One region of the Streptomyces sp. NPDC001137 genome, then DNA from elsewhere that is predicted to be linked to it. Evidence: riboswitches for the same ligand, from Rfam matches in the RefSeq annotation. Region 1 holds a riboswitch; each other region holds the start of a gene.
The links. A riboswitch is a leader RNA that binds a small molecule or an ion and turns the genes downstream of it on or off. The one in region 1 is predicted to bind cyclic di-AMP.
Positions count from the first base shown of each region.

Region 2: another riboswitch for cyclic di-AMP. It lies ahead of ABT254_RS35180 (C40 family peptidase); the one in region 1 lies ahead of ABT254_RS39965 (transglycosylase family protein).
Region 3: another riboswitch for cyclic di-AMP. It lies ahead of ABT254_RS31280 (M23 family metallopeptidase); the one in region 1 lies ahead of ABT254_RS39965 (transglycosylase family protein).
Region 4: another riboswitch for cyclic di-AMP. It lies ahead of ABT254_RS42945 (M23 family metallopeptidase); the one in region 1 lies ahead of ABT254_RS39965 (transglycosylase family protein).

Region 1 covers NZ_JBEPBA010000030.1:13,659-20,780, reverse strand. Annotated here, with positions in the region: gene ABT254_RS39980 (nucleoside triphosphate pyrophosphohydrolase) at 1-675, shown strand, start outside; gene ABT254_RS39975 (cytochrome P450 family protein) at 640-1,878, opposite strand; gene ABT254_RS39970 (transglycosylase family protein) at 2,097-3,086, shown strand; cyclic di-AMP (ydaO/yuaA leader) riboswitch at 3,282-3,450, shown strand; gene ABT254_RS39965 (transglycosylase family protein) at 3,455-4,129, shown strand; gene eno (phosphopyruvate hydratase) at 4,343-5,629, shown strand; gene ABT254_RS39955 (FtsB family cell division protein) at 5,728-6,204, shown strand; partial or broken gene ABT254_RS39950 (DUF501 domain-containing protein) at 6,230-6,631, shown strand; gene ABT254_RS39945 (Ppx/GppA phosphatase family protein) at 6,836-7,122, shown strand, end outside.
Region 2 covers NZ_JBEPBA010000023.1:103,309-110,430, forward strand. Annotated here, with positions in the region: gene ABT254_RS35170 (ATP-dependent Clp protease proteolytic subunit) at 48-683, shown strand; gene ABT254_RS35175 (hypothetical protein) at 691-999, shown strand; cyclic di-AMP (ydaO/yuaA leader) riboswitch at 1,415-1,548, shown strand; gene ABT254_RS35180 (C40 family peptidase) at 1,552-2,025, shown strand; partial or broken gene ABT254_RS46595 (LysE family translocator) at 2,136-2,486, opposite strand; partial or broken gene ABT254_RS35185 (LysR family transcriptional regulator) at 2,493-2,820, shown strand; gene ABT254_RS35190 (ATP-binding protein) at 2,958-3,416, opposite strand; gene ABT254_RS35195 (helix-turn-helix domain-containing protein) at 3,630-4,490, shown strand; gene ABT254_RS35200 (DUF397 domain-containing protein) at 4,500-4,727, shown strand; gene ABT254_RS35205 (8-amino-7-oxononanoate synthase) at 4,799-5,935, opposite strand; gene bioB (biotin synthase BioB) at 6,083-7,122, shown strand, end outside.
Region 3 covers NZ_JBEPBA010000019.1:20,402-27,523, forward strand. Annotated here, with positions in the region: gene ABT254_RS31270 (PrsW family intramembrane metalloprotease) at 1-572, shown strand, start outside; gene ABT254_RS31275 (aldo/keto reductase) at 585-1,535, opposite strand; gene ABT254_RS31280 (M23 family metallopeptidase) at 1,644-2,669, opposite strand; cyclic di-AMP (ydaO/yuaA leader) riboswitch at 2,681-2,838, opposite strand; gene ABT254_RS31285 (PP2C family protein-serine/threonine phosphatase) at 3,103-4,185, opposite strand; tRNA gene ABT254_RS31290 (tRNA-Met) at 4,293-4,366, opposite strand; gene ABT254_RS31295 (alginate lyase family protein) at 4,476-5,597, opposite strand; gene ABT254_RS31300 (dihydrofolate reductase family protein) at 5,939-7,069, opposite strand.
Region 4 covers NZ_JBEPBA010000037.1:41,982-49,103, reverse strand. Annotated here, with positions in the region: gene ABT254_RS42955 (M16 family metallopeptidase) at 1-39, shown strand, start outside; gene ABT254_RS42950 (M16 family metallopeptidase) at 36-1,424, shown strand; cyclic di-AMP (ydaO/yuaA leader) riboswitch at 1,628-1,792, shown strand; gene ABT254_RS42945 (M23 family metallopeptidase) at 1,805-2,569, shown strand; gene ABT254_RS42940 (GntR family transcriptional regulator) at 2,758-3,450, shown strand; gene ABT254_RS42935 (HPr family phosphocarrier protein) at 3,590-3,871, opposite strand; gene ABT254_RS42930 (bifunctional acetate--CoA ligase family protein/GNAT family N-acetyltransferase) at 4,080-6,908, shown strand; gene ABT254_RS42925 (DUF5998 family protein) at 6,964-7,122, shown strand, end outside.

The sequences.
Region 1 (7,122 bases):
CTGCTCCCGGCCTCCTACGACCTCCCCGGCGCCCGCCTCCTGGACCTCGTCCAGGTCATGGACCGCATCCGCGCCGAGTGCCCGTGGTCGTCCCAGCAGACCCACAAGGGGCTGGCGAAGTACGGCATCGAGGAGGCGTACGAACTCGTCGAGGCGATCGAGGAGGGCGACCGCGACGAACTGCGCGAGGAGCTGGGCGACGTCCTGCTCCAGGTGGTCTTCCACGCCCGGATAGCCGAGGAGGACGCGGACGCCCCGTTCTCCGTCGACGACGTGGCCGCCGGCATCGTCACCAAGCTCATCCACCGCCACCCGCACGTCTTCGGCGACGAGACCGCCGCCACGCCCGAGGAGGTCAAGGAGCACTGGCTGCGCACCAAGGCGGTCGAGAAGCAGCGCACCTCGGTGACGGAGGGCATACCGCTGGGCCAGCCGGGCCTGGCCCTCTCGGCGAAGCTGGCTTCGCGGGTGCGGACGGCCGGCCTGGACGTGCCGCTGCCCCAAGCCGAGGGCGTCGGTTACGAGTTGCTCGCGCTGGCGGTGCGCGCCGAGGCGGCGGGCGTGGACCCGGAGGCCGCGCTGCGGGCGGCCGCCCGGGCCTACCGGGACGCGATCAGGGAGACGGAGGGCCGCGACCGGTCAGGCGGCGGTGAACCGCACGGGCAGGTCTCGTAGCCCGCGCATGATGAGCCCGCCCCGCCAGCGCAGCTCGGCGGGGTCGGCGGCGAGCTCGAGATCGGGCAGCCGGCGCAGCAGCGTCTCCAGGGCGGTACGGCCTTCGAGCCGGGCCAGGGGGGCGCCGAGACAGTAGTGGATGCCGTGGCCGTATCCGAGGTGCTGGTTGTCCCGGCGGGAGAGATCGAGCGTGTCGGGCTCCGTGAAGCGGGCCGGGTCGCGGTCCGCCGCGGCCAGGACGACCAGGACGGGGTCGCCGGTGGCGATGCGCTGTCCGCCGATGGTCAGCGGCTCGGTGGCGAAGCGCCAGGTGGCCAGCTCCACGGGACCGTCGTAGCGGAGCAGCTCCTCTATACCGGTGTCGAGCAGTGCGCTCTCACCGCGCCCGATCGACTCCTGGAGCCGCTGCCGCTGCCCGGGATTGCGCAACAGCGCGTAGGTGCCGTTGCCGATCAGGTTGATGGTGGTCTCGAAGCCGGCGAAGAGGAGCACGAAGCACATCGCGGCGGCCTCGTTCTCCGTGAGGTGCTCGCCGTGGTCGGAGGCGCGGATCAGACCCGAGATCAGGTCCTCGCCGAGGTCGCCGCGCTTGCGGTGGATGAGTTCGGCCAGATAGCCGCGGATCTTCTTCACGGAGCGGGCGACACCGCCGCGCGGACCGCCGCCGTGCCGGATCATCATCCCCGCCCAGTCGCGGAAGTCGTCCTGGTCCTCGCGCGGGACGCCGAGCAGATCGCAGATCGCGTAGATGGGGAGGGGGAAGGCGAAGTCGTGGATCAGATCGGCCTCGCCGTGCGGCGCGAACCGGTCGATGAGGTCGTCCGTCAACTCCTGCACCCGCGGCGCGAATTCGGCCACCCGGCGCGGGGTGAACGCCTTGGAGACGAGACGGCGCAGCCGGGTGTGGTCCGGGGGGTCGATATTGAGCAGATGCGTCATGAGGTTGGCGCTGCGCTCACCCGGAATGCCGGTCCTGCTCTTGCCCTGCGCGTCCTCGGCGTGGTGCTCGGGGTTCTTCGAGAGCCGCCCGTCCGCGAGCGCCTGACGTGCGTCGGCGTAGCGGGTCACCAGCCATGCCTCGACCCCGCTGGGAAGTTTCGTCCAGTGGACGGGGGAGTGCTCGCGCAGCCAGGCGTAGGCCGGATACGGGTCGCCGGCGAATTCCCAGGTGAAGAGTTCGGGTGCGGTGTTCGGGACGTTCACAGGACGACCGTAGCCGCAGCCCGCCGGCGGATGCGCCGCCGCGGCGAACCGGTCAAAGATGACGTGCGTTCAAGTCTGTGATCTTCACGTGATCTACGCGGCATTAACTTGTGACAAGTGATCGGCAGCGGATACGTTCACGGACCAGCGCGGTGGTATCGAACGCCTGTCGGTGTCATGCGCCGCGCGGTCACTGCTGTCTTGTGAAAGGCGTCCGCATGCTCTCCGGGAACGGTCGACACCGTCGCCCCCGTCAGGCTCCGGCAATCCTCGTCGCGGCCGGGGTGACCGGCTCCGCCATCGCGATCCCGCTCTTCGCCGCCGGCGGCGCGAGCGCCGCGGACGGCACCACCTGGGACAAGGTGGCGCAGTGCGAGACGGGCGGCTCCTGGAGCGAGAACGGCGGCAACGGGTTCTACGGCGGGCTCAAGTTGACCCAGGAGAACTGGGAGAAGTACGGCGGCCTCGACTACGCCCCCCGGGCCGACCTCGCCAGTCGCAACCAGCAGATAGCCGTCGCCGAGAAGCTCCTGGACGACCAGGGCGTCGGCGCCTTCCACACCTGCGGGCTGACCTCCGGGCTGACCAAGGACTCGGGTTCGGCCGACATCGACACCGGTGTGCTGGGCGGCGGTTCCGGTTCGTCCGATTCCTCCGGGTCTTCGGACTGGACCGGTCTCTCCAACTCCTCGGGCAGCGCTTCCGATGGGTCCTCTTCGTCGGATTCGTCCTCCGGCTCGTCGTCCAGCGCCTCCCCCTCGACCTCCGCGAGCGCGAGGGACAACTCCACCGAATCCGGCACATCCGCCTCGCCTTCCACCTCTGCGTCCAAGAAGGCCACAGGCGGCTCACAGGGTGCCGACAGCTCGCCGACAGACAAGGCGAAGGGTGACGACTCGGACAATCCCGAGCCCCCGGCGTCCACTTGGACCCTCGTCGACACCGGCTCGACCGGCTCGACCGGCACCGGCCGCCACCGCGGCGCCAGCGCCGACGAGACGGCAGGCAAGGCCGCCGATGCGACCAAGGCCGACGGCGGCACGCACGACACGTACACCGTCCACGCCGGCGACACCCTCGCCTCCATCGCCGACTCCCTTCACCTGGACGGCGGGTGGCGTGCGCTCTACGCCGAGAACAAGAAGGCCATCGGTACCGACCCGAATCACATCTTCGCCGGTCAGACCCTGAAACTCGGTGCCGAATAGGGCGAAAAACAACGGGAGTTCACGTCACACTTCGCCACCGAATGTCCGGTTTAGTGAAAGTGTGGGATGAGTCTCAGAAGCCCTGATCGTCTTTGAAATTCGGCGGAGCGCGTGTCTACCGTCGTCACCGCTCGTCAACACGAGCCCCGGCTGCCGCAACGCCGAATCCTGCCAGCGGTCGTACGGGAACAGTCGTCGCGTAAAGCGCCGTAGGCAGGAGCGGGGGACCCAAGGTAGGTGCCGTCCCGGGCAGTTGACGGGCGGCTAGGGGTGTAGCCGTGTCTCGTGAGAGCGAGAGCACGGCCGGGCAACTCAACCGGCCCGAACCCGACAGCTCACCTCGCAGGCGTCGGTGAGGGGATCGAACCATGCTGTTTTCCGGCAAGGGCAAGCACCGTCGTCCGTCCAAGGCCACCCGCGTCGCCGCGCTGGCCGGTGTCACCGGCGTCGCCATCGCCGCTCCGCTGATGGCGGCCGGCAACGCCTCCGCCGCCACCGCCTCCGAGTGGGACAAGGTCGCCCAGTGCGAGTCCGGCGGCAACTGGTCCATCAACACCGGGAACGGCTACTACGGCGGCCTGCAGTTCTCCGCCTCCACCTGGGCCGCGTACGGCGGCACCGCCTACGCCCCGCAGGCCAACCAGGCCAGCAAGGCGCAGCAGATAGCCGTCGCCGAGAAGGTCCTCGCCTCCCAGGGCAAGGGCGCCTGGCCGGTCTGCGGTACGGGCCTGTCCGGTGCCGCCTACAACGGCAGCGCCCCCAGCGCGAACACCAACCGCTCCAGCGACTCGCAGGCCGCCTCCCGCTCCGCCGAGCGCCCGGCCGCGAAGACCGAGAAGAGCACGAAGACCGTCACCACCCCGACCGGCAAGAAGGTCAAGAAGGGCGACGGCGAGTACAAGGTCGTCAAGGGCGACACCCTCAGCTCGATCGCCGAGAAGCACGGCGTCAAGGGCGGCTGGCAGAAGCTGTTCAAGCTGAACAAGGACATCGTCTCCGACGCCAACCTCATCTACCCGGGTCAGCAGCTGCACCTCAAGTGACAGCCTCGCGGGCTCCCCGCTCCGGTGCGTGTTCCCCCGTACGCACCGGAGCGGGGTTCTTTTTTGCACCGCTCTTTGTTCCGTTCGGAAACAATTTACTCTCGGTTCTGCCCAAGAGGTGGTCGGCAACGTGGCCGATCGGCCTTGGGCGGTTAGGCTCATCCCGCAGAGCCACCGCGCTACTGCCGTAGCCGTGTCACATCCAAGAAGGAGATGCTCGTGCCGTCCATCGACGTCGTCGTAGCCCGGGAAATCCTGGACTCCCGAGGCAACCCCACGGTCGAGGTCGAGGTCGGCCTCGACGACGGCAGCACGGGTCGTGCCGCCGTCCCGTCCGGCGCCTCCACGGGCGCCTTCGAGGCCATCGAGCTCCGCGACGGTGACCCCAACCGCTACCAGGGCAAGGGTGTCGAGAAGGCCGTCCTCGCCGTCATCGAGCAGATCGGCCCCGAGCTGGTCGGCTACGACGCCACCGAGCAGCGCCTGATCGACCAGGCCATGTTCGACCTGGACGCCACCGACAACAAGGGCTCCCTCGGCGCCAACGCCATCCTCGGCGTCTCCCTCGCCGTCGCCCACGCCGCCTCCGAGGCCAGCGACCTGCCGCTCTTCCGCTACCTGGGCGGCCCGAACGCGCACCTGCTGCCGGTGCCGATGATGAACATCCTGAACGGCGGCTCGCACGCCGACTCCAACGTGGACATCCAGGAGTTCATGATCGCCCCGATCGGCGCGGAGTCCTTCTCCGAGGCCCTGCGCTGGGGCGCCGAGGTCTACCACACCCTCAAGAAGGTGCTGAAGACCAAGGGCCTGTCCACCGGCCTCGGCGACGAGGGCGGCTTCGCCCCGAACCTGGAGTCCAACCGTGCCGCGCTCGACCTCATCATCGAGGCCATCAAGCAGGCCGGCTACGTCCCCGGCCAGCAGATCGCGCTCGCGCTCGACGTCGCCGCGTCCGAGTTCTACAAGGACGGCAAGTACGAGTTCGAGGGCAAGTCCCGCTCGGCCGCCGAGATGACCGAGTACTACGAGGAGCTCGTGGCGGCCTACCCGCTCGTCTCCATCGAGGACCCGCTGTTCGAGGACGACTGGGCGGGCTGGAAGGTCATCACCGACAAGCTGGGCGACAAGGTCCAGATCGTCGGCGACGACCTCTTCGTCACCAACCCGGAGCGCCTCGCCCGCGGCATCGAGGAGGGCACCGCCAACGCCCTGCTCGTCAAGGTGAACCAGATCGGCTCGCTGACCGAGACCCTGGACGCCGTCGAGATGGCCCAGCGCAACGGCTTCAAGTGCATGATGTCCCACCGCTCCGGTGAGACCGAGGACGTCACCATCGCCGACCTCGCCGTCGCGGTGAACTGCGGCCAGATCAAGACCGGCGCCCCGGCCCGCTCGGACCGTGTCGCCAAGTACAACCAGCTGCTGCGCATCGAGGAGATCCTCGACGACGCAGCGGAGTACGCGGGCCGCAGCGCCTTCCCCCGCTTCAAGGGCTGAGCCTTCCTGGGCTAAGCCTTAGCCAGTCGTACGTACGTCCCCGTACCGGTCCCGTACCGTGTGCGGGGACGTACGCACGTGTGACGGGAGGCGGCGACATGGCCGTGAAGGACCGGGACCGGTTCTCCACCGCGACCAGGATCAGGCTGCTCGGCGAGCAGACGGCGGCCCGGGTCTACCGCTCCCAGACCAAGCGGCAGGCCCGGCGGTCGCGGCTGACCGGCCGGGCGGCGCTGCTCGCCCTGGTGCTGTGCTCGATGGTGGTGGCCCTGGCGTACCCCATAAGGCAGTACGTCTCCCAGCGCTCCCAGATCGCCGATCTCCAGCGGCAGAGGGAGCAGGCCAGGGCGCGGGTCGAGCAGCTGCGCGACCTGAAGGCGCGCTGGCAGGACGACGAGTACGCCGAGCAGCAGATCCGGCTGCGGCTGCACTATGTGCTGCCCGGGGAGACGAGCTACGTCGTGATCGACCCCAGCGTGGCCAAGCAGTCGCGCTTCGAGCAGGGCGCGGGCCACCGCCCCTGGTACACGAACGTCTGGGACGGGGTCGACAAGTCCGACGCCTCCGCCCAGTGAACCGACAGAGGAATTCAGTACAGGCATGGATACGCCCCCGCCGCCCACCCCGCGCACCGAGCCCACCGACGCCGACGTCGAGGCCTTCAAGCAGCAGCTCGGGCGGCCGCCGCGCGGGCTGCGCGCCATCGCGCACCGCTGCCCCTGCGGCCGGCCGGACGTCGTGGAGACGGCCCCCCGCCTGCCGGACGGCACGCCCTTCCCGACGACGTACTACCTGACGTGCCCCCGTGCCGCCTCCGCGATCGGCACGCTGGAGGCGAACGGCGTCATGAAGGAGATGACGGAGCGGCTCCAGACGGACCCGGAGCTGGCCGCCGCCTACCGCGCCGCGCACGAGGACTACCTCGCGCGCCGTGACGCCATCGAGGTCCTGGAGGGCTTCCCCAGCGCGGGCGGCATGCCCGACCGGGTGAAGTGCCTGCACGTGCTGGTGGGCCATTCGCTGGCCGCGGGCCCCGGCGTCAACCCGCTGGGCGACGAGGCGATCGCGATGCTGCCGGAGTGGTGGCTGAAGGGCCCGTGCGTGCAGCCGCTCGCTGCCCCCGACCCGGCGGACGAGCTCCCCGGCGAGGAGGGCGAGGTCACCGACCCCGCCGAGGCCCGCAGCGGCTTCTTCGCGGACAAGCCGGTGGTCGCCGAGGGGTTCAGCCGGGTCGCCGCCGTCGACTGCGGTACGAACTCCATCCGTCTGCTCGTCGCCGACGTGAACCCTGTCACCGGTGAACTGCTGGAGCTCGACCGGCGCATGACGATCGTGCGGCTGGGCCAGGACGTGGACCGGACCGGGCGGCTGGCCCCCGAGGCGCTGGAGCGGACCTTCGCGGCCTGCTGGGAGTACGCGGAGGTGATCCGTGAACTGGGCGCCGACAAGGTGCGGTTCGTGGCCACGTCGGCCTCCCGGGACGCCTCGAACCG
Region 2 (7,122 bases), on a different contig from region 1:
CATGTACGTCCTGTACATTTTTTACAGACGCAGAAGGAGGGGTACCGATGACCCGACCGTCCGCCCGTTACGTCCTGCCCGAGTTCACCGAGCGCACGAGCTCCGGCACCAAGACGATGGATCCGTACTCCAAGCTCCTGGAGGAGCGGATCGTCTTTCTCGGGACGCCGATCGACGACACCTCGGCGAACGATGTGATGGCCCAGTTCATGCACCTCGAGTACCAGGCCCCGGACCGGGACATCTCGCTCTACATCAACTCCCCCGGCGGCTCGTTCACCGCCACGTCGGCGATCTACGACACGATGCAGTACGTCGGCTGCGACGTGGAGACGATCTGCCTCGGGCAGGCCGGCTCGTCCGCCGCGGTGCTGCTGGGGGCGGGCACGCCGGGCAAGCGGTTCGCGCTGCCGGGGGCACGCGTGGTGATCCATCAGCCGCTCCTGGCCGAACCCATCGAGGGACAGACCAGCGATCTGGCCATCCAGGCCGAGGAGTTGGGCCGGATGCGGGCCCGGCTGGAGGAGATGCTCGTACGGCACACGGGACGCAGCCCGGAGCAAGTCGCCGCGGACATCGAGCGGGACAAGATCCTGAACGCCCAGGAAGCCGTGGAATACGGCCTGGTGGACCGGATCATCCCCAGCCGCAAGTCCACCCTCGCCCCGCCCACCGGGCGGTGAGCGGCCGGTGCTCCCACCCGAACTCCCGCCGTTGCCCGCCCTCACGCACGCCGAGGGTGAGTTGATCGACCGTTACCTCGACGTGGTCGACCTGCTCGGCCGCATCAACCCCGCGCAGCACGGCGACACGTATCGCGGGCTGCGGGCCGCGCAGGCGCTGGTGAGCAAGGCGGCCCAGCTGCGCGACGCCCTGGCGCTGATGCACCAGCGGGGCGAGACCGAACTGCACGCCCCGACGCTGGGGCGCGCCCTGCGGGTGCTCGACGGGGAGCGGCGCACCGCCCGGGTCACGGTGCCGCCACCGCCCCACAGTTGACGCACGTATGACCGGTCCGGGCCTTCCGCTTGTCGGCGAAGCGTCCGGACCGGAGGTCAAACGGACCAAACGAGGTACCCCCATTCGGCGTAGTCGCGGCTCCTTTTTCGCGACCGTCAGGGTTGCGCAACGCGCCTGCCGCAAGGCCGGAATCTGGTGCTCCGGTGCTGGTCCGGGCCTCCTCGGGGGCCTCAACGCCCCCTCGAACGCAGGGGTGTCCACCCGAACGGGTGAGTGGTGAGTAACGACACAAACTCCCGGTTCCATTGGGATTTTCGGACTTGTATGGGTGAAGATCCCTGTCTGACGACAAGCCCCCGCCGCAGCGGCGGGGCGATCCGGGCGGACGCCGAGTCCTGCCGCCGCCCGGATGACCGGTCGACAGGAGTGGATCGGCAGGAGTGGAGGACCCAAGCAAGACGGGTCGCCGGAACGGTCACGCCATGACCGGGTCGAGCAGCCCTTGGGGTGAAGCCGCGTCAGCGGCCGGGCAACTTCGCCAGCCCGAATCCGACAGGTCATCCTTCACAGGCGGCTGACGAAGGGTTGCGCATGACTGCGCTCAATCGTGTCCCGTCGCTGATGGTCCGGGCCGGTACGGCCTCGGCCCTCACCATCGCCGCAGTGGGCGGCTCCATCGTGGTCCCGGGCGTCGCCTCCGACGCCTCGGCAGCCACCATGGCGACGAAGGCACTTCAGATCGCGGCTTCCAAAAAGGGTTCCCCGTACAAGTGGGGCGCCAGCGGACCACGCCGGTTCGACTGCTCAGGGCTCACGCTGTACTCGTTCAAGAAGGCGGGCAAGAAACTGCCCCGTACGGCGGCCCAGCAATACAACAAGACCCGGCACATCTCCGCGAAGAGCCGGAAGGCCGGAGACCTTGTGTTCTTCCACTCGGGCTCCAACGTCTACCACGTGGGCATCTACGCCGGGAAGGGGAAGATCTGGCACGCCCCGAAGTCCGGGGACGTCGTGAAGCTGCAGAAGATCTGGACCTCCAGCGTCTGGTACGGCCGGGTCAGCTGACTCTCCCGCGGGGGCGACGGCAACCTGACGTGCCGTCGCCCCCGCGGGGCATGACGCGACATCAAAGGCCCGGCGGCGCTTCGAGGAGAAGCACCGCCCCCAGAGCCGCCGGCAGCAAGCAGCAGCGTCCGGGGCAGCGCCGCACCGCCCGCGGGCACGAACCGCGGCAGCAGACTCAGGAAGGTGATCGGCGCCTTGGGGTTCGGGGCATTGGTCATGAACCCCTACGCGCGGCGGACACCGGCACCTCGACGCTCCCCGTACGGGACCGGCGCAGCCCCCGCAGCGTCCTCAGGCCCACGTACAGCACCGTAGCCGCCGCCGAGCAGCCGAAGTGCCCGGAAGAGCGCCGGAACGGCGGCCAGGACCGCGGCGACGCCGGCCACCGCAAGCGCCGTCTGCAGAAGCGGCCCGCCCCCGACACCGAGTGCGCAGGCGACACCGGCCCGGCGGGAGACGAGGGTGCCGTGGCGGAGGCGGGCTCGATCACCCGCGCCGCCGAGCGACTCGGCTGTACGGCGCCCGCGCCCTCCCAGCAGCCGGCGAAGCTGGAGCGGGAGGCCGGCACAGCGCTGCTCGTGCGGCATCACCGCAGGGCGCGCCTGACGGGTGCGGGAGAGCTGCTCGTTGCCCGGGCGCCGGGTGCTGGACGAATGGGAGCGGGCGCGGCACGAACTGGCGCAGCTGACCGGGCTCTCGGGCGGCACGCGCCTGCTGGGGACGTTCCTGACGGCGGGGATCCAGCTGCTGCCGCCGGTGCTCAGCGCGTTCCGCCGGGCACATCCCGACGTGGAGGGATGCACCTGCTGGAAGGGGGCGAGTTGCGCCGTACGGTCTCGGTCGCCCACCGCCCCGACGAGGTGGCACCGGCCGCGGACGCCTTCCGGGCGCTGTGCGCGGGGCGTTCAGCCGGGCGCGGCTCGGTTGAGCGACTACGGCTCCTGCTGCCCCGCCGCCGTCACGGGCTGGGCCGGTACCGTCCACGGGAGTTCGATGGTGACCGTCTTGCCGCCCTCGCGGGTGGGGCGGACATGCAGTCGGCCACCGCATTCGGCAGCGAGCCAGCGGATGATCACCATGCCGCGGCCGTTGTCCTGCTGCACGGCGGCGGGCAGCCGCTTGGGGAAGCGGGGGTGACTGTCGGTGACACCGATGCGGAGCTGCTCGTCCCGGTGGAGTTCGATGTCCACCGTGAAGGTGGGCGACTGACCGAAGGTGTGCTGTACCGAGTTGGTGGCGAGTTCGGAGACGATGAGGCGGATGGTCTCGGCGGCCTCCGTGTCCGCCGGCAGTCCCCACTCGGCCAGCGTGGTGACCACGAAGCCGCGGGCCGCGGAGACCGAGGCGGGATCGCTCGGCAGAGTGACGGATGCTTCCAAATGGTCTGCCATGGCGCGGTCGTCCCTTTCCCACGGGACCGGAGTCCGACACGGAGCGGATGGTTCGAGTACGGTCCCGGACTGGTGCTTCGTCGCCAGACTGCCATTACCGCGCCCGTCACGGGTGGCGATCCACCAAGATATGCATATATCTGTCCCCCAAAGCGGTGAACTCTGCGACGAGAGACCGTATTTGGGTGGCACGGAAGGAGTAAGGAGAAGCGCATGCAACACGGTCCCGCGGTGCGCCGCCGGAAACTGGGCGCCGAACTGCGTGCGTTACGCACGAGCGCGGGGCTCACCAGTGGTGAGGCCGCCCGGCTCGTGGGCTGGCACCAGTCGAAGGTGAGCCGGATCGAGACCGGCGCCAGCGGGGTGAAACCGGCCGATGTGCGGTTACTCCTGGACGCCTACGCCGTGGCGGACGCCCAACTCCGTGAATTGCTGCTGGTGTTGGCAGGATCCGACGAAGGAGGCGGCCGGCATCACTGGTGGCACGCCTATCGCGGGGTACTGCCCCCGACCTACCGCGATTTCATCAGTCTGGAGTCCCAGGCGAGCTCGATGAGCACGCTGGAGACGTCCGTGGTGCCCGGCCTTCTGCAGACGCCCGCGTATGCGCGCGCGGTGACCCGGGCAGCCGTCGGCGGACTGGACGACGAACGGCTCGACGCCCTGGTCGAGGTACGGCTGGCCAGGCAGGACGTACTGCGTTCGGATCCGCCGCTGGAGCTGAGCGCGGTACTGGACGAGGCGGTGCTGCGCCGGGAGATCGGCGGCCCCGAGGTCATGGACCAGCAGCTCGAACGGCTCCTGGAGGCGGCGCGTCTACCTCAAGTGCGGCTTCAGGTACTGCCGTTCGCTGCCGGAGCGCATGTCGGCGTCACCGGACCTTTCGTAATCTTCTCATTTTCGAGCACTTCCGATCTGGACGTGGTTGTTCTCGACCACTTGACGAGTAGCCTCTACCTCGAACGGAAAGAAGACCTCCGGGCCTATACCGAGGCCTTCAACGCCCTTCAGAGCCACGCCCTTTCGCCCGAGGACTCGTTGGATTACATCGCCGGGATAGGTGACGGCGCGTAAGGAGGCACCATGTCAGCACTGCCTCGGAACGTACCCTCCAGTACCGATCTGCACGGCGTGCGGTGGCTGCGCAGCAGCTACAGCACGGGTGCGAACAACTGCGTGGAGACGGCACGGCCGCACTCCGGCCCGTGGGCCGGACTGCTCGCCGTGCGCGACTCCAAGGACCCGGCCGGGCCCGCCCTGCTCCTCTCCCCCGAGAGCTGGACGGACTTCACGGCCGCATACAAGTCCTGATCAGTCCCGATCGGCCCTGGCCAGTTCCGATCAGTTCCGCATCGTGCGGCACACGGCCGTGTCACGCCGACTCATGGTCGCGTCTCGCCGATCACACGTACAGCGCGTTCGATCTGCGCCTCGGAGAGGTCCGCGCGGGCGGTCAGCCTCAGCCTTGAGATGCCGTCGGGCACGGAAGGAGGACGGAAGCAGCCCACGGCGAGCCCTGCCGTACGGCAGTCGGCGGCCCATTGCACGGCCCCCTCCGGGGACGGAGCGCGCACGGAGACCACCGCGGCGTCCGGTCGTACCGCCTCGTGACCCGCGGCGGTCAGGCGTGCGTGCAGTTCGCCGGCGACGGCACGCGCGCGTGCCGCACGCTCCGGTTCGCGGCGCAGCAGTCGCAGTGCCGCCAGAGCCGCGCCCGCCGCGGCGGGCGCGAGGCCCGTGTCGAAGATGAAGGTGCGGGCCGCGTTGACGAGGTGGTCGATGACCCGGGCGGGGCCGAGGACGACTCCGCCCTGGCTGCCGAGCGACTTGGACAGCGTGGCGGTCACGACCACGTCGTCGGCGCCCGCCAGGCCCGCCGCGTGCGGGGCGCCGCGGCCGCCGTCACCGAGGACGCCTAGGCCGTGCGCGTCGTCGACCAGCAGTCCCGCGCCGCGCTCCCGGCAGGCGGCGGCCAGCTCGGCCAGCGGGGCGGCGTCGCCGTCGACCGAGAAGACCGTGTCGGAGACGACCACCGCGGTGGCCGCGCCGTCCTCGTGGGTCTGGAGCGCCTTGCGCACCGCCTCCGGGTCGGCGTGCCCGACGACCTGGGTGGTGCCCCGGGCCAGCCGGCAGCCGTCGATGAGGGAGGCGTGGTTGCCCGCGTCGGAGACGATCAGCGAGCCGTGCGGGGCCAGCGCGGTGACCGCGGCGAGGTTGGCCGCGTAGCCGGAGGAGAAGACGAGAGCCGCCTCGAAACCGCAGAAGTCGGCGAGCTCGTGCTCCAGCTCGGTGTGGAGCTGCGTCGTACCGGTGACCAGTCGCGAACCGGTCGAGCCGCCGCCCCAGGTCCGCGCGGCCTCCGCCGCACCCTCGGCAATGGCCGGATGGTGGGTCAGGCCCAGGTAGTCGTTGCTCGCGAGGTCCAGCAGCGGGGAGTCGGCCGGGCGCGGGCGCAGGGTCCGTACGAGTCCGGCGCGGCGGCGCAGCCGCGCCTGTTCGTCGATCCAGCCGAACGCCATGGCTCCTCCGGGGCTTTTGTAGGCAGTGGACAGACACTAGCCGGACGGGCCGCACCCCATGGTGTGGCAATACACACACGACGAAGTGTCCCTCTTGTTCAATCTCTCCTTGGCCGGGAGCGCTTCCGTAGGACAGGATCGGCTCTCATGGACCTGCTGAACACGCTGGTGGACAAGGGGCTTCGGCGCGAGCTGCCGACCCGCGAGGAAGCTCTGGCCGTCCTCGCCACTTCCGACGACGACGTGCTCGATGTGGTGGCCGCGGCCGGAAAGGTGCGCCGGCACTGGTTCGGCCGACGGGTGAAACTCAACTACCTCGTCAACTTGAAGTCCGGACTGTGTCCGGAGGACTGCTCTTACTGCTCCCAGCGGCTCGGTTCCAAGGCCGACATCCTGAAGTACACCTGGATCAAGCCGGACGAGGCCTCGCAGGCCGCGGCGGCCGGTCTGGCGGGTGGCGCCAAGCGGGTGTGCCTGGTGGCGTCCGGGCGCGGGCCGACCGACCGGGACGTGGACCGGGTCGCCGGCACCATCAAGGCGATCAAGGAGCAGAACGAGGGCGTCGAGGTGTGCGCCTGTCTGGGTCTGCTCTCCGACGGCCAGGCCGAGCGGCTGCGCGAGGCGGGCGCGGACGCCTACAACCACAACCTGAACACGTCCGAGGCGACGTACGGGGACATCACGACCACGCACACGTACGCCGACCGGGTGGACACCGTGAACAAGGCGCACGCGGCCGGTCTGTCCGCCTGCTCCGGTCTGATCGCGGGTATGGGCGAGAGCGACGAGGACCTGGTGGACGTGGTCTTCTCGCTGCGCGAGCTGGACCCGGACTCGGTGCCGGTGAACTTCCTGATCCCGATGGAGGGCACCCCGCTCGCCAAGGAGTGGCACCTCACCCCGCAGCGCTGTCTGCGGATCCTGGCGATGGTGCGGTTCGTGTGCCCGGACGTCGAGGTGCGCATCGCCGGCGGCCGCGAGGTCCATCTGCGGACCATGCAGCCCCTGGCCCTGAACCTGGCCAACTCGATCTTCCTCGGCGACTACCTCACCAGCGAGGGCCAGGCCGGCAAGGCCGACCTGGAGATGATCGCGGACGCCGGCTTCGAGGTGGAGGGCGCCGGCGAGGTGACCCTGCCCGAGCACCGGGCCGCCGCGGGCGGGGGCTGCGGTTCGCACGCCGGGAC
Region 3 (7,122 bases), on a different contig from region 1:
TCCCGCTCTTCGGCCTGCTGCTCGCGATGAGCATGCACGCGATCTGGAACGGCTCCTCGGACTTCGGCGAGTACGGCTTCTTCGCGGTGTACGCGGCCTTCATGGTCCCCGCGTTCGGCCTGCTGACCTGGCTGGTGATCTGGACCCGCCAGCGCGAACTGCGCACCGTGCGAGAGGAACTGCCCGCCTACGCCGTCGCGGGCTGGCTCACCCCCGCCGAGCCCTATGCCCTCGGTTCGATGCGGGCACGCCGGCTGGCCCGCGAACACGCCGCCCGCCACCTCGGCAAGCCCGCCGCACGCGAGGTCGCCCAGTACGAGGCGTACGCGACCTCCCTGGCCTTCTTGCGGCACCGGGGGCGCCGTGGCCGCGCCGGTGCCGACTTCGTCGTCAGGGAACGCGAGTTGCTGTACGAGCTGTGGCGGCGCCGGGAGGTGGCCCGCCCGGCGCTGGACCACGCGGCACGGATGACGGCGCCCCCGGTGCCGGTGGCGGCGCCGCCCTGGCCGGTGTACGGGGCGTACGGGTACCCGGCGGTGCCGAATCCCGCGTACAACCCGTACCGGTCGTAGGACCCGAGGCGGTCAGGCCGACGCTTCCGTCAGGCGGGCGACCTCGGTGTCGGTGAGCGTCAGTTCGCCCACCGCGAGCAGCGCCGGGAGCTGCTCCACCGTCCGCGCGGAGGCGATCGGGGCGGCGACCGTCGGCTGGGCCGCGAGCCAGGCCAGGGCGACCGTGGCGACCGGGGCGTCATGGGCCTGGGCGATCTCGTCGAGGGCGGTCAGGACCCGCTGCCCCCGCTCGGACTCCAGGTGCTTGGCCGCGCCGCCCGCCCGCGGGCTGTCGACCGTCGCGCCGGGCCGGTACTTGCCGGTGAGGAAGCCGGAGGCGAGGGAGAAGTACGGGACGGCGGCCAGACCGTAGCGCGCGGCCACTTCCTGCAGCTCGCCCTCGTACGTGTCGCGGGAGACCAGGTTGTAGTGCGGCTGCAGGGCCACGTACTTGGCAAGGCCCTCGCGGTCGGAGAACTCCAGGGAGGCGCGGAGCCGGTCGGGCGAGATGTTGGACGCGGCGATGTGCCGGACCTTGCCCGCCTTCACCAGCTCGTCGAGCGCGCCGATGATCTCCTCGACCGGCACCTCGGGCTTGTCGAAGTGGGTGTAGTAGAGGTCGATGTAGTCGGTGTCGAGGCGCCGCAGGGACGCCTCGGCCGCGGCCTTGATGTTCGCGGCGGACAGGCCCTGGAACTCTGGGTGCTGGCTGACCTTGGTCGCGATGACCACGTCGTCGCGGTTGCCGCGCGCCCTGACCCACTTGCCGATGATCGTCTCGGACTCGCCGCCCTGGTTGCCGTCGACCCACGACGAATAGGAGTCGGCGGTGTCGACGAAGTTGCCGCCGGCGGCCGTGTACGCGTCGAGCACGTCGAAGGAGGTGGCCTCGTCGGCGGTCCAGCCGAAGACGTTGCCGCCGAGGGAGAGCGGGAAGACCTCGAGGCCGGAGGAGCCCAGCTTGCGCAGAGAAGGAGAAGTCATGGTCTACGTCAACGCCCGCCCAGGAGGCCGCTCTTCCGCAGTGGGCGCAAAGATCCCGTAAACAAGCGGACTACGGCACTCCGGGTACGGACGGAGAGCGTACGGGTGTCAGGGGTTGAGGCCCTTGCTGCGCAGCCACGTCATCGGGTCGATGCCGGTGGCATTGCCGTCGAGGTGGACCTCGAGGTGCAGGTGCGGGCCGGTCACGTTGCCGGTGGCGCCGATGCGGCCGATGACGTCACCCGTGCTGACCTTCTGGCCGACGCTGACGCTGATCGACGACTGGTGGCAGAACCAGAGCTCGGTGCCGTCGTCGAGGGTGAGGATCGTGCGGTAGCCGTACGAGCCCGCCCAGCCGGCCTGTGTGATGGTGCCGGAGTGGATGGCCTTGATGAGCGTGCCCGTGGGCGCGGCGAAGTCGAGGCCCGTGTGGTAGCCGGAGGACCACATGGAGCCGGCCTGACCGAAGGTGCCGGTGATCGTGTACGACACGACCGGCAGCTTGAACTGCTTGGCCAGCTCGGCGAGCTTCGCGGCCTCGGCGGCCTTCTTGGCGTCCGCCTCCGCCTTCTCCTTCGCGGCGGCGGCCTTGGCCGCGGCCTCCTTCTCGGCCTCGGCGGCGGCTTCGTCGATCTGCTTGGCGAGGGCCGCCTCGGTGGCCGCCTGGCTCTTGCTGTCGATCTGGACCTGCTGCGACTCGGCCTGCGCCATGATCCGGTCGCGCAGTGCCTCACCGGCGCCCTTGGCACCCTGTGCGCTGCCCTCGGAGGTGGTGGCGACATCGCTGAGCGCGGTCGCGGAGCCCTTGGGGGCGTCGGAGCCGCCGTCGAAGACATGGCCCACGGAGGCGAGATCGGGCATGGAGATCGACACCGGCGGCTTGCCGGTGTTGGCGCTGGCCATGCCGCCCGCGCCGACGGCGGCTATGACGCCGACGCCCAGGACCGTGGAGCTGCGGGCGAGTCCCCCGCCGCGCTGCTTGGCGACGCGGTGCCGGCCGCGTACCGGGGCGATGGAGTCCTCGGTGGGATTCCACTCCTCCCAGGGGCCCTCGTCGGTGCGTCGGACGGCGAAGCCGAAGGGCTCGGTGCTCGGCACGAACGGGGCTTGCGGGGCAGGCGGGTTGGACGCCACGTGGGCGTGCTCCTTTCCTTCCTTCTCGCCTACCGGGTTAGCTGACGGGTTCGGAGCAGGAAGGTCTCCTACGCGCGTATACCTGCCGTGCTGCCACGGCTGTATCAGCGCGATTCACCCCAGGGTGGTGGTTCCCCGGTTCCCTTGCGGGATTCGGCGCGTGCGCACGGAGCCGCCTCTTGTGACGGCTGGGACGACCGCGCTGCGTTATCGAACGTTAATAGACCCGGGGTGCCGATTCCAAGGTGTTCCGCTTGATCATTAACCTTTCCGACCTGGACGTACGGCGCATGAACGGCGAAAAACGGGCGAGTTGACCGCGCCTCAGGAATCCCACGGACATTGACGGTTTGTCAGTTGTTATGCGGAGGGGGTTCGCCCGATCACACCCGGTCACAACCGGCCGCACCTCGTCGCGCCCGGCCGCACCTGCTCAGGGGCGCCTTACGGCGAGCAGCGCCATGTCGTCCGTCATGGCCTCATCGGCATGCCTGCGCACCTCCCGCGCGAGGGTGACGAGCAGCGCGGCGGGGTCGTGGAAGACCCGGCCGGCGAGTCGTTCCGCCGGATCGAAGAACACCCCGTGCTCGTCCCGCGCCTCCGACAGTCCGTCGGTGTACAGCAGCAGCGTGGCCCCGCTGCCGAACGCCGTCTCCTCCGCGCGGTCGGGCCGGCTCCCGAGCCCGCCCATGCCGAGCGGCAGAGCGGGCTCGCGGGCGTGCAGGGTGCGCACGGTGCCGTCGGGGCACAGCAGCAGCGGGGGCGGGTGGCCGCGGGTGACGATGCGTACGACGCCCTCGCCGTGCGGGAGTTCGGCGAGCACGGCGGTCGTGAACCCCTCGAACAGCTCGATCCCCGCGCGCCGCGCGGCCTCCCGCTCCAGCGCCCGGTCCAGCCGCTGCGCGACCGCCTCCAGCGTGGCCTCCTGCTCGGCGGCCTCCCGGAAGGCCCCGATGACGACGGCCACAGCGGCCACCGCCCCCATCCCCTTTCCGCGTACGTCGCCCACGACCAGCCGTACGCCGTGCGGGCTGTCCTGCACGGCGTACAGGTCGCCGCCGATGGACGCGTCCGCCTGCGCGGCCTCGTACCGTGCCGCGATCGCGAACCCTCCGATCCGCTCGGCGGGCTCGGGCAGCACGGCGCGCTGGGCGGCCTCGGCGATCTCGCGCTGCGAGGCGAGCTCCTCGCTGCTGCGGCGGACGAGGAGGTTGATGAGGACGGCCAGCACCGAGACCGTCGCCACGGTGGCCAGCTCGGTCACCGCCTCGACCTGGAGGAGGATGCCCACCTCGGCGTGGATCGCGGTGACGACCAGGACGGTCGCGCCGCCGGTGAGGACGGTGCCCCGGCGCGAGTACAGCGGGGCGGCGACCAGGGGGGCCGCCGTGAAGAGGGGGCCCGCCGTGAACCGCGACGGGGTGAGGTAGTCGTAGCAGGCCCCGCCGACGATCAGCAGTGCCGGGAGCAGCCGCACGAAGGTGCGTGCGTATGAGATCGGCCCCTCGTGCTCCACCGCTCCAGGTTTCCCGGGACGGCGGCGCGGGGCGAGCCGGATGGCCCGACCGGGGGAAACACTCAGGGCCGGAGTCCAGTGACTGGACTCCGGCCCTGAGCCTTGAGTAGCGGGGACAGGATTTGAACCTGCGACCTCTGGGTTATGAGCCCAGCGAGCTACCGAGCTGCTCCACCCCGCGTCGTTGTGTAACCAGCATACGCCATCCGCGGGGCTGTCTGCGCCAGGGTTTGCGTCCGCCCCCGCTCACCTGGGTTTTCCGGTGTCCGTAAGGGCCCGCGGGGCCCGCGTCAGGCGGCCGGGTTGTCCGCGTGGGTGAGCGTCTCCCAGGAGACGAAGAGGTCGTCGGTGCCGGCCGGGCGGGTCTGCGCGACCAGCTTGTGGGCGGCCGGGACGGGGGTGCCGAGCCGGTTCTCCAGGTGGTTGAGGACGACCTCCAGGTCGGGGCCCATGTTCCCGACGACCCTGCCGCCGCACAGCCACCGCGGGGGCTTCTCCCCCATCTCGTAGCGGGCGTGGAAGTCGAGGGCCGCCTTCAGCCGGTCCTTGACGTCGCCGTACAGGTCGACGCCCTGGTGCCAGGCGGTCTCGGCGATGTGCGCGGTGGCGGCGAGGGAGTAGCCGACGTGCTTGAAGTTGCGGCAGGTCTCCTGTGCGATCCCGTCCTCGAACTTCGTCTCCTTGAACCAGTACGTCTCCAGCTTCTGCACGGTGTTGGCGTCGGAGCCGGCCGGGGTGAGCGGGATCTTGCCGTCCTTGCGCAGGTAGAAGTAGTCGGGCACCAGGCCCCGGAAGCGTTTGACGGCGGCGTCGAAGGTCTTGTGGTCGTCGGTGAAGACGGCGATCCCGATGGCGGCGTCGGTCATCGCGAGGTCCCAGTTGCCGTTGTAGTCGGGAAGGTCCCTGGTGACCTCGGGGAGGTAGGCGGTGCGCAGCATGGCCGCGAACCGCCGTACCCGGTCGGCGGGCCAGCCGGCGCCCGGTGCGTACCGGATGATCTCCGCGGCCCGCGCCCAGGTCGACCCGGCCCAGGAGGACTGCAGCTGGGCGTCCTGCGCCGTGTGCCGCTTCAGCTGCGCCGACCAGGCGTCCATGATCTCCCGGGCCTTGGCGGCGTGCTCACGCTGACCGGTGACGCTGTACAGGAGGGCCTGCGTGTAGGCGGCGATGGCGTCCTGCCGCTCCTCCAGACAGCCCTTCGCGCCCTTGCCGCCCCAGGGACAGTTGACGATCGCGGTCGGCTGGGCCGTGTACTTGTACGAGCCGTACTTGCTGTCCCGCATGTCGAGGAACGCCTGCAGCCAGGGCTGCTTGCCCGCGATGACGTTCTTGCGTACGACGTCCAGCTGGGCCTGGCTGACGAGGACACCGGGGTGGGTGAACGGTGCGCCCGGGGGCAGCGCCCTCGCCATGGTGCGGGTGCCCGGGTCGGTGCCGCAGGAGGCGACGAGCGCCGTCAGCAGGAGGACGAGGAGAACTGCCGCCGCACGTCTGGGAACTGACCTCACTGGCTCTACCTCCGCGATCGCCTCCGGCCGGTACGGTCAGCGTCGCCGTTCGCGGAGTTGGGCGCAGGATCTGTTGGGCCGATCGGCCGGTGCGGGGGGTGTGGTGGGCGGTGCTGGGGGCTGCGCCCGCAGACTCCCCTTCGGCCTGAACGGCCTCGTCCTCAAACGCCGGACGGGCTGAGAGATGCCGACCGGCGCTGAAAGATCACCCCCCAAGTCACCCCCACCGAGTCACTCCCCTCAAGTCACCCCAGCAAATGCTCGTTCGGCGCCTTTGCCCGCCCCGCGTACTCCTCCAGCACGACCACCTCGACCCCGCGCCCCGCCAGCAGCCCGCTCCCGTCCGCCCCCGCGACGAACGTGTCCGGCTCGCGCCAGGCCGTGACCACCCGCCGTACCCCCGCGTCGAGGATCAGTCGTGCGCAGGGCTTGGGGCGGGAGGCGCGATGGGCGCAGGGTTCCAGGCTGCTGTACACCGTCGCCGTGGCCAGCCTCGGGTCGGCCGGGTCCAGTTTGGCCAGGGCCGCCTCCTCGGCGTGGACGACCGGGTCGTCGCCCTCGCGGGAGTGACCGCGGGCGAGTTCCGTGCCGTCGGCGGCGACGATCACCGCGCCGACGCTGAAGGCGGTGCGCGAGGGCGGGCACTCGGCCGCGAGGTCGCAGGCGAGGGCCAGCCAGTGGTGGTCGGCGGCGGTGGGGAGCGGGCCGGTGCCGGGGGCCGTGGGCTCGTAGCGCATGAGGACCACGTCCTCGATACGGCGGGTTTCCGTGAGGCGCAGGCGGCCGGGCTGGTAGGCGCCGGGGCCGAAGAGACGGGGGGCGTCCGGGTCGCCCACGAAGACGGGGGCCAGGACCAGCTGGAGTTCGTCGGCGAGGCCCTGCTGGAGGAGCTGGGTGTGGATCGTGCCGCCGCCCTCGACCATCAGGCGCCGCACGCCGCGTACCTCGTGCAGATGCTCCAGGAGGCGGCGCCAGTCGAGGTCGGGGCCGAGCGGGACGAGGTCGGCGGCGATACCGAGGGCGCGGGCGCGCTCGGCGCCCTTGTCGGTCGTGAAGACGAGCTTTTCGCCGCCCGTGTGCCAGAAATGGGCGTCGGGGTCCAGGTCGCCGGAGCCGCTGACCGTGACCTTGAGCGGGTACTCCGGCTGTCCGGCCGCCACGCGGGCGGCGCGGCGCTCGGGCGAGTTGACCAGCAGACGCGGGTTGTCGGCGCGGATCGTGCCGGCGCCGACGAGGATCGCGTCGACGGAGGCACGGACCTCGTCCACGCGGTCGAAGTCCGCCGGGCTGGAGAGCAGGAGGCGCTCGGGGCCGGTGTCGTCGAGGTAGCCGTCGAGGGAGACGGCGGCGGACAGCAGGACGTACGGGTACGGCATCGGATGCGCTCACTCTCGGCGGCGGTCAGGCTGGGACGACGGGCTGCGATCTG
Region 4 (7,122 bases), on a different contig from region 1:
GTGGAAGCCACCGACCAGAACGAGGAGGCGGCCAAGTGACCGAGCTCGCCACGATGCAGTTCCACCCGCAGCCCCGGGCGGGCGAGGCCAAGCCGTGGGCGTTCCCGTCCCCCGAGCGCGGCGCGCTGGACAACGGCCTGACCGTCCTGCGCTGCCACCGCCCCGGCCAGCAGGTCGTCGCCGTCGAGGTGCTCCTCGATGCGCCCCTGGAGGCCGAGCCGGCCGGTTTCGAAGGCGTCGCCACGATCATGGCGCGGGCCTTCTCCGAGGGCACCGACAAGCACTCGGCCGAGGAGTTCGCCGCCGAGCTGGAGCGCTGCGGAGCCACCCTCGACTCGCACGCCGACCACCCGGGCGTACGACTGAGCCTGGAGGTCCCGGCCTCCCGTCTCGCGAAGGCGCTCGGTCTGCTCGCCGACGCCCTCAGGGCGCCCGCGTTCGCCGACAGCGAGGTCGAGCGGCTGGTCCGCAACCGCCTGGACGAGATCCCGCACGAGCTGGCCAACCCCTCGCGCCGTGCCGCCAAGGAGCTCTCCAAGGAGCTGTTCCCGGCGACCTCGCGCATGTCGCGCCCGCGCCAGGGCACCGAGGAGACGGTCGAGAAGATCGACGCGGCGGCCGTACGCGCCTTCTACGACCGCCATGTCCGGCCCGCGACCGCCACCGTCGTCGTGGTCGGCGACCTCACCGGCATCGACCTGGACGCCCTGCTAGGCGACACCCTGGGCGTCTGGACGGGCAGCAAGGCCGAACCCCGCCCTGTGCCGCCGGTGACCGCCGACGACACCGGGCGCGTGATCATCGTCGACCGTCCGGGCGCCGTCCAGACGCAGTTGCTCATCGGCCGCGTCGGCGCCGACCGGCACGACCGCGTGTGGCCCGCCCAGGTGCTCGGCACGTACTGCCTCGGCGGCACCCTCACCTCCCGTCTGGACCGCGTCCTGCGCGAGGAGAAGGGCTACACCTACGGTGTGCGCGCGTTCGGCCAGGTCCTCAGGTCCGCCCCGGACGGCTCCGGTGCCGCGATGCTCGCCATCAGCGGCTCCGTCGACACCCCGAACACCGGCCCGGCGCTCCAGGACCTGTGGACGGTGCTGCGCACGCTCGCCGAGGGCGGCCTCACCGACGCCGAGCGCGACGTCGCCGTACAGAACCTCGTCGGTGTGGCTCCGCTGAAGTACGAGACCGCGGCGGCCGTGGCCAGCACGCTGGCCGACCAGGTCGAGCAGCACCTGCCCGACGACTACCAGGCGACGCTGTACCAGCAGCTCGCCGCGACCGGCACCGTGGAGGCCACCGCGGCGGCCGTGAACGCCTTCCCGGTGGACCGTCTGGTGACGGTTCTCGTCGGTGACGCGGCCCAGATCAAGGAGCCCGTCGAGGCCCTCGGGATCGGCGAAGTCACCGTCGTGACAGCCGAGTAGAGGCTGCCTCAGCGGCACGCGCGCGTAGGGGCCCTGGTGACGGATGCGTCACCAGGGCTCCCTAATGTCCGGATTGAGGGAGAGGTTGCCTGTCTGCCCTGTGGCATGCGCTACAAAAGGCGTGATCCGTTTGGGGATTGAAAGTGCTCCCGCTTAGCGTCGTCCGGGCTGTCCGTCAGGCACCGCGCCGCACCCGCGGCACCGGACAGCCATCGCCGAGTCCCCGTACGGCGCGAGCCAGGGGAGCCGGGGACCCACCGCAGTCCCTGGGGTGAATCGGACGCCCGCGCGTGCAGCGAGGGGGTCCGTAGGAGACCTTCCTGCTCCGAACCCGTCAGCTAACCCGGTAGGCGAGAGGGAAGGAAAGGACCAGCCACCACATGGCGTTCACGCGCGCCACCGGGAAGCACCGTCGCCCCACACGGATGCACCGCACCACCACCCGCGCCGCCGGGGTCGCGGCCCTCGCCACCACCGGCGTCATCGGCACCCTGGCGGCCCCCGCGCTCGCCGCCGACACCTCCGTCGAGCAGACCGGCCTCACCCCCGTCATCACCATCGGCGACACGATCGCCGACAGGATCGACGCCCAGGCCGACGCCCAGAAGCAGGCCGCCGAGGAGGCCGCGCTCAAGAAGGCGGCCCAGGAGGCGGCACGCCAGAAGGCCGCCGCCAAGGCCAAGCAGGAGCGCGAGGCCAAGGAGCGCGCCGCCCGCGAAGCCGAGCGCAAGCGCCTCAACACCTTCGTGGCGCCGATCTCGAACTCGTACGTCTCCACCGGCTACCGGGCCAGCAGCTCCCTGTGGTCCTCCGGCAGCCACACCGGCATCGACTTCCACGCCGCGAGCGGCACGACCGTCCACGCGGTGGGCTCCGGCACCGTCGTCCAGACGGGCTGGGGCGGCGCCTACGGCAACCAGATCGTGATCAAGATGCAGGACGGCACGTACACCCAGTACGGCCATCTGTCGTCCATCGGCGTCTCGGTGGGCCAGACGGTCACCCCGGGCCAGCAGATAGGCCTCTCCGGCGCGACCGGCAACACCACCGGACCGCATCTGCACTTCGAGGCCCGTACGACCCCCGAGTACGGCTCGGACATCGACCCCGTCGCCTACCTGCGCTCGCACGGTGTGAACGTCTGACGACGGGTCGCAAGACCCCTCTCGAGGCCCCGGCTCCCGAGCCGGGGCTTTCGGTGTTTCTGCCGCCCCACTGTCCAAAAAATATCCATGGATTCCGGCCCGCCGTCGGAAATTCCGGCTCCGTGCAATAGAGTCACCGATACACGTCAATCATCGACGTTTCACGGGGATTAAGTCGGAGGTCGGTCATGCGTATTCCGGCGCACTCGGTGTGCACGGCGATCCGGGACGACATCGTCGCCGGTGTCTACGAGCGTGGCAGCCGGCTCACCGAGGAACTCCTCGCGCGCCGCTACGGCGTCTCGCGCGTCCCCGTGCGCGAGGCCCTGCGCACCCTGGAGGCCGAGGGCTTCGTGGTGACCCGGCGGCACGCGGGCGCGTGCGTCGCGGAACCGACCGAGCAGGAGGCCTCCGACCTGCTGGAGATGCGCATGCTCCTGGAGCCGCTCGGCGCCTCCCGGGCCGCCCAGCGGCGCACCGACGCCCATCTCAAGGTGCTGCGCGGCCTGGTCAGACTGGGCCAGGAGCGGGCCAGGAGGGGCAACAGCGAGGATCTGCGCTCCCTGGGAGGCTGGTTCCACGAGACGCTCGCCCAGGCCTCCGGCAGCCCCGCGCTGGCCTCGATGCTGACCCAGCTGCGCCACAAGATCGCCTGGATGTACGCCGTGGAGGCACCGGCCAACCCCGTGGAGTCCTGGGCGGAGCACGGCGCGATCGTCGACGCCGTGGCCCGCGGCGACAGCGAGCGCGCGCGGGCGGTCACGACGCTGCACACCGAACGCTCGAGCGCGGCGCACCGGCTGCGGTTCGGCGGCCCGGAGCGGGCGAACGGTGTGAGGAACTCGCAACATCCCGTAAACATGTCGGGCCTGCGGCATTAACACGGGCACCGTATACAAAGAGAGAACAATTCGCGGGGCATTATTTCTGCTGCCCGCGACCGGAAATTGCGCCGCCTCGGCGCGGGAAATGCGAAGGGCTCGCCCGGCAATTCGGACGAGCCCTTCTGTGGTGCCGTGATCAGACGGTCTCGGGGAGTTCCTCGAGACCCTCGGAGACCAGCTTCGCCAGCCGGTCGAGGGCGACGTCGGCACCCTCGGCCTCGGAGGCGAGGACGATCTCCTCGCCGCCCTGGGCGCCCAGGCCGAGAACGGCCAGCATGGAGGCCGCGTTGACGGGGTTGCCGTCGGCCTTGGCGATCGTCACCGGGATACCTGCGGCCGTGGCGGCCCGGACGAAGATGGAAGCGGGGCGGGCGTGAAGGCCCTCGGCCCAGCCGACGTTGACGCGGCGCTCAGCCATGTGATGCTGCCCTTCAGAGTCTCAGGGTTGTCTAGACCAGTTTCCCACACGTGAAGCGTCTCCGGAGCGGTCCTGTGCCCCGTCCGGGGTGGGCGGTCGGGCCGCGGCCTCGGCCCGACTTGCGTCCTTGTTCTCTCCTCGACGGACTGCCGTGTTCTCCACAGACTGCCTCGCGCCGTTGTCGGACGCGAGCCGTACTCTGGGGCCCATGCAGACCTCGCCGGACCGGCACGAGTACCCCGCCCACTGGGAGGCCGACGTGGTGCTGCGCGACGGCGGCACCGCGCGCATCCGCCCCATCACCGTTGATGACGCCGAGCGCCTGGTCAGCTTCTACGAGCAGGTTTCGGACGAGTCGAAGTACTACCGCTTCTTCGCGCCCTACCCTCGTCTGTCCGCCAAGGACGTCCACCGCTTCACGCACCACGACTTTGTGGACCGGGTGGGACTCGCGGCCACGGTCGGCGGCGAGTTCATCGCCACCGTACGCTATGACCGCATTGGTGCCGACGGCATGCCCGCGTCAGCTCCGGCCGACGAGGCCGAGGTCGCCTTCCTCGTGCAGGACGCCCACCAGGGGCGCGGCGTCGCCTCCGCCCTCCTCGAACACATCGGCGCGGTCGCCCGGGAGCGCGGCATCCGCCGCTTCGCCGCCGAGGTGCTGCCCGCCAACAACAAAATGATCAAGGTGTTCACGGACGCCGGGTACACCCAGAAGCGCAGCTTCGAGGACGGCGTCGTACGCCTGGAGTTCGACCTCGAACCCACCGACCGCTCCCTCGCCGTCCAGCGCGCGCGTGAGCAGCGCGCCGAGGCGCGCTCGGTACGACGGCTGCTCGTGCCCGGCTCCGTCGCCGTCGTCGGCGCGGGCCGCAGCCCCGGGGGTGTGGGCCGCAGCATCCTCGACAACATCCGTGACGCCGGCTTCACCGGGTCGCTGTACGCCGTGAACAAGGCGCTCCCCGAAGACGTCAAGGAACTCGACGGCGTCCCCGCCCACCGCTCCGTCCGCGACATCGACGGACCCGTCGACCTAGCGGTCGTCGCCGTGCCGGCCGAGCACGTCCCCGAGGCCGTCACCGAGTGCGGCGAGCACGGCGTGCAGGGACTCGTCGTCGTCTCCGCCGGGTACGCCGAGAGCGGGCCCGAGGGGCGCGAGCGCCAGCGGGAACTCGTGCGGCACGCGCGCACGTACGGCATGCGGATCATCGGGCCGAACGCCTTCGGGATCATCAACACGTCCTCCGAGGTGCGGCTGAACGCCTCCCTCGCCCCCGAGATGCCCCGCCCCGGCCGCATCGGCCTGTTCGCCCAGTCCGGCGCCATCGGCATCGCGCTGCTGTCCCGTCTGCAGCGCCGCGGCGGCGGCGTCACCGGGGTCACGGGCGTGTCCACCTTCGTGTCGTCCGGCAACCGCGCGGACGTCTCCGGCAACGACCTGATCCAGTACTGGTACGACGACCCGGACACCGATGTCGTGCTCATGTATCTGGAGTCCATCGGCAACCCGCGCAAGTTCACCCGCCTCGCCCGCCGCACGGCCGCCGCCAAGCCCCTGGTCGTGGTCCAGGGCGCCGGATCCGCCCCCCAGGGACACGCCGTACGGGCCACACGGCTGCCGCACGCGACGGTGTCCGCCCTGCTCAGGCAGGCCGGCCTGATCCGCGTGGACACGATCACCGAGCTGGTCGACGCGGGCCTGCTGCTCGCACGCCAGCCCCTGCCGGCCGGCCCAAGGGTGGCGATCCTGGGGAACTCCGAGTCCCTCGGGCTGCTGACGTACGACGCCTGCCTCTCCGAGGGGCTGAGGCCGCTGAGGCCGCTGGACCTCACCACCGGGGCCTCGGCGGAGGACTTCCACCAGGCGCTGCTGCGGGCCCTGGAGGACGACTCGTGCGATGCGGTCGTGGTGACCGCGATCCCGGCGATCGGCGAGGAGTCACCGGGGGACGCCGAGCTGGCGGAGGCGCTGCGATCGGCCGCCGAGTCCGTTCCGGGCAAGCCGGTACTGGTGGTGCACGTGGAGCTCGGCGGCCTCGCGGAGGCCCTGTCGGCCGCGACCAGCACCGCACCGCAGCCGGACACCAGGGCGACGGCCACCCGCCGGCTGCGCCCCTCACAGCAACTGCCCCCGCCGGTACGGGCCCAGGAACCCGCGGCCCCCGCCACCTGCTCCCGCCTCATCCCCGCCTACCCCGCCGCCGAGCGCGCCGTCCGCGCCCTCGGTGAAGCCGTGAAGTACGCCCAATGGCGCCGCGACAGCGCCGACCCCGGCAAGGTGCCCGAATTCGAGGACATCGACGAGAAGGGGGCCGCCCGGCTCATCGGCGGGATGCTGGCGCGCGGGCAGGGGCTCACGCTCGGCACCGAGGAGACCTGCGAGCTGCTCGGGCAGTACGGCATCCCCGTGCGCAGGGCGGTGCCCGCCTTCACCCCGGACGACGCCGTCCGGGCCGCCGAGACCCTCGGCTACCCCGTCGCCCTCAAGGCCACCGCCCCGCACCTGCGCCACCGCGCCGACCTGGGCGGCGTACGCCTGGATCTCGCGGACGAGGAGCAACTGCGGCGGGCATATGCCGAGTTGACGGAACTGTTCGGAAAGCCGGAGGAGCTCAGACCGGTCGTGCAGGAGATGGCGCCACGCGGCGTGGACACGGTGGTACGGGCCGTCATCGACCCGGCGGCCGGAGCCGTCCTGTCCTTCGGGCTCGCCGGAGCCGCCTCCCAGCTGCTCGGCGACATGGCACACCGGCTGGTCCCGGTCACCGACCGGGAGGCGGCCTCGCTGGTCCGGTCGATCCGGACGGCGCCGCTCCTGTTCGGCTGGCGCGGCTCGACCCCGGTCGACACCCCCGCACTGGAAGAGCTCCTGCTGAGGGTGTCCAGGCTGGTCGACGACCACCCCGAGGTCGTCGCCGTGACCCTGGAGCCGGTCGTCGTCGCACCCCGTGGTCTGACCGTCCTCGGCGCCTCCGTCCGCCTCGCGCCGCCACCGGCCCGCGACGACCTCGGGCCGCGCACCCTTCCCGTCTACTGAGACGTCCGCCAGGACAGCGCTGACCGGTGCCTCGCAGTCAGTGCACCCCCGTAGGATGGACGTCATGGCCAAGACCAGTACGACGACCCAGGGGCTGCGCGCGGCGATCGAGCGCAGCGGCTACTACCCGGCCCTCGTGGCCGAGGCGGTGGAGGCCGCCGTGGGCGGCGAGCCCATCCGGTCGTACCTGGTCCACCAGGAGACCACGTTCGAC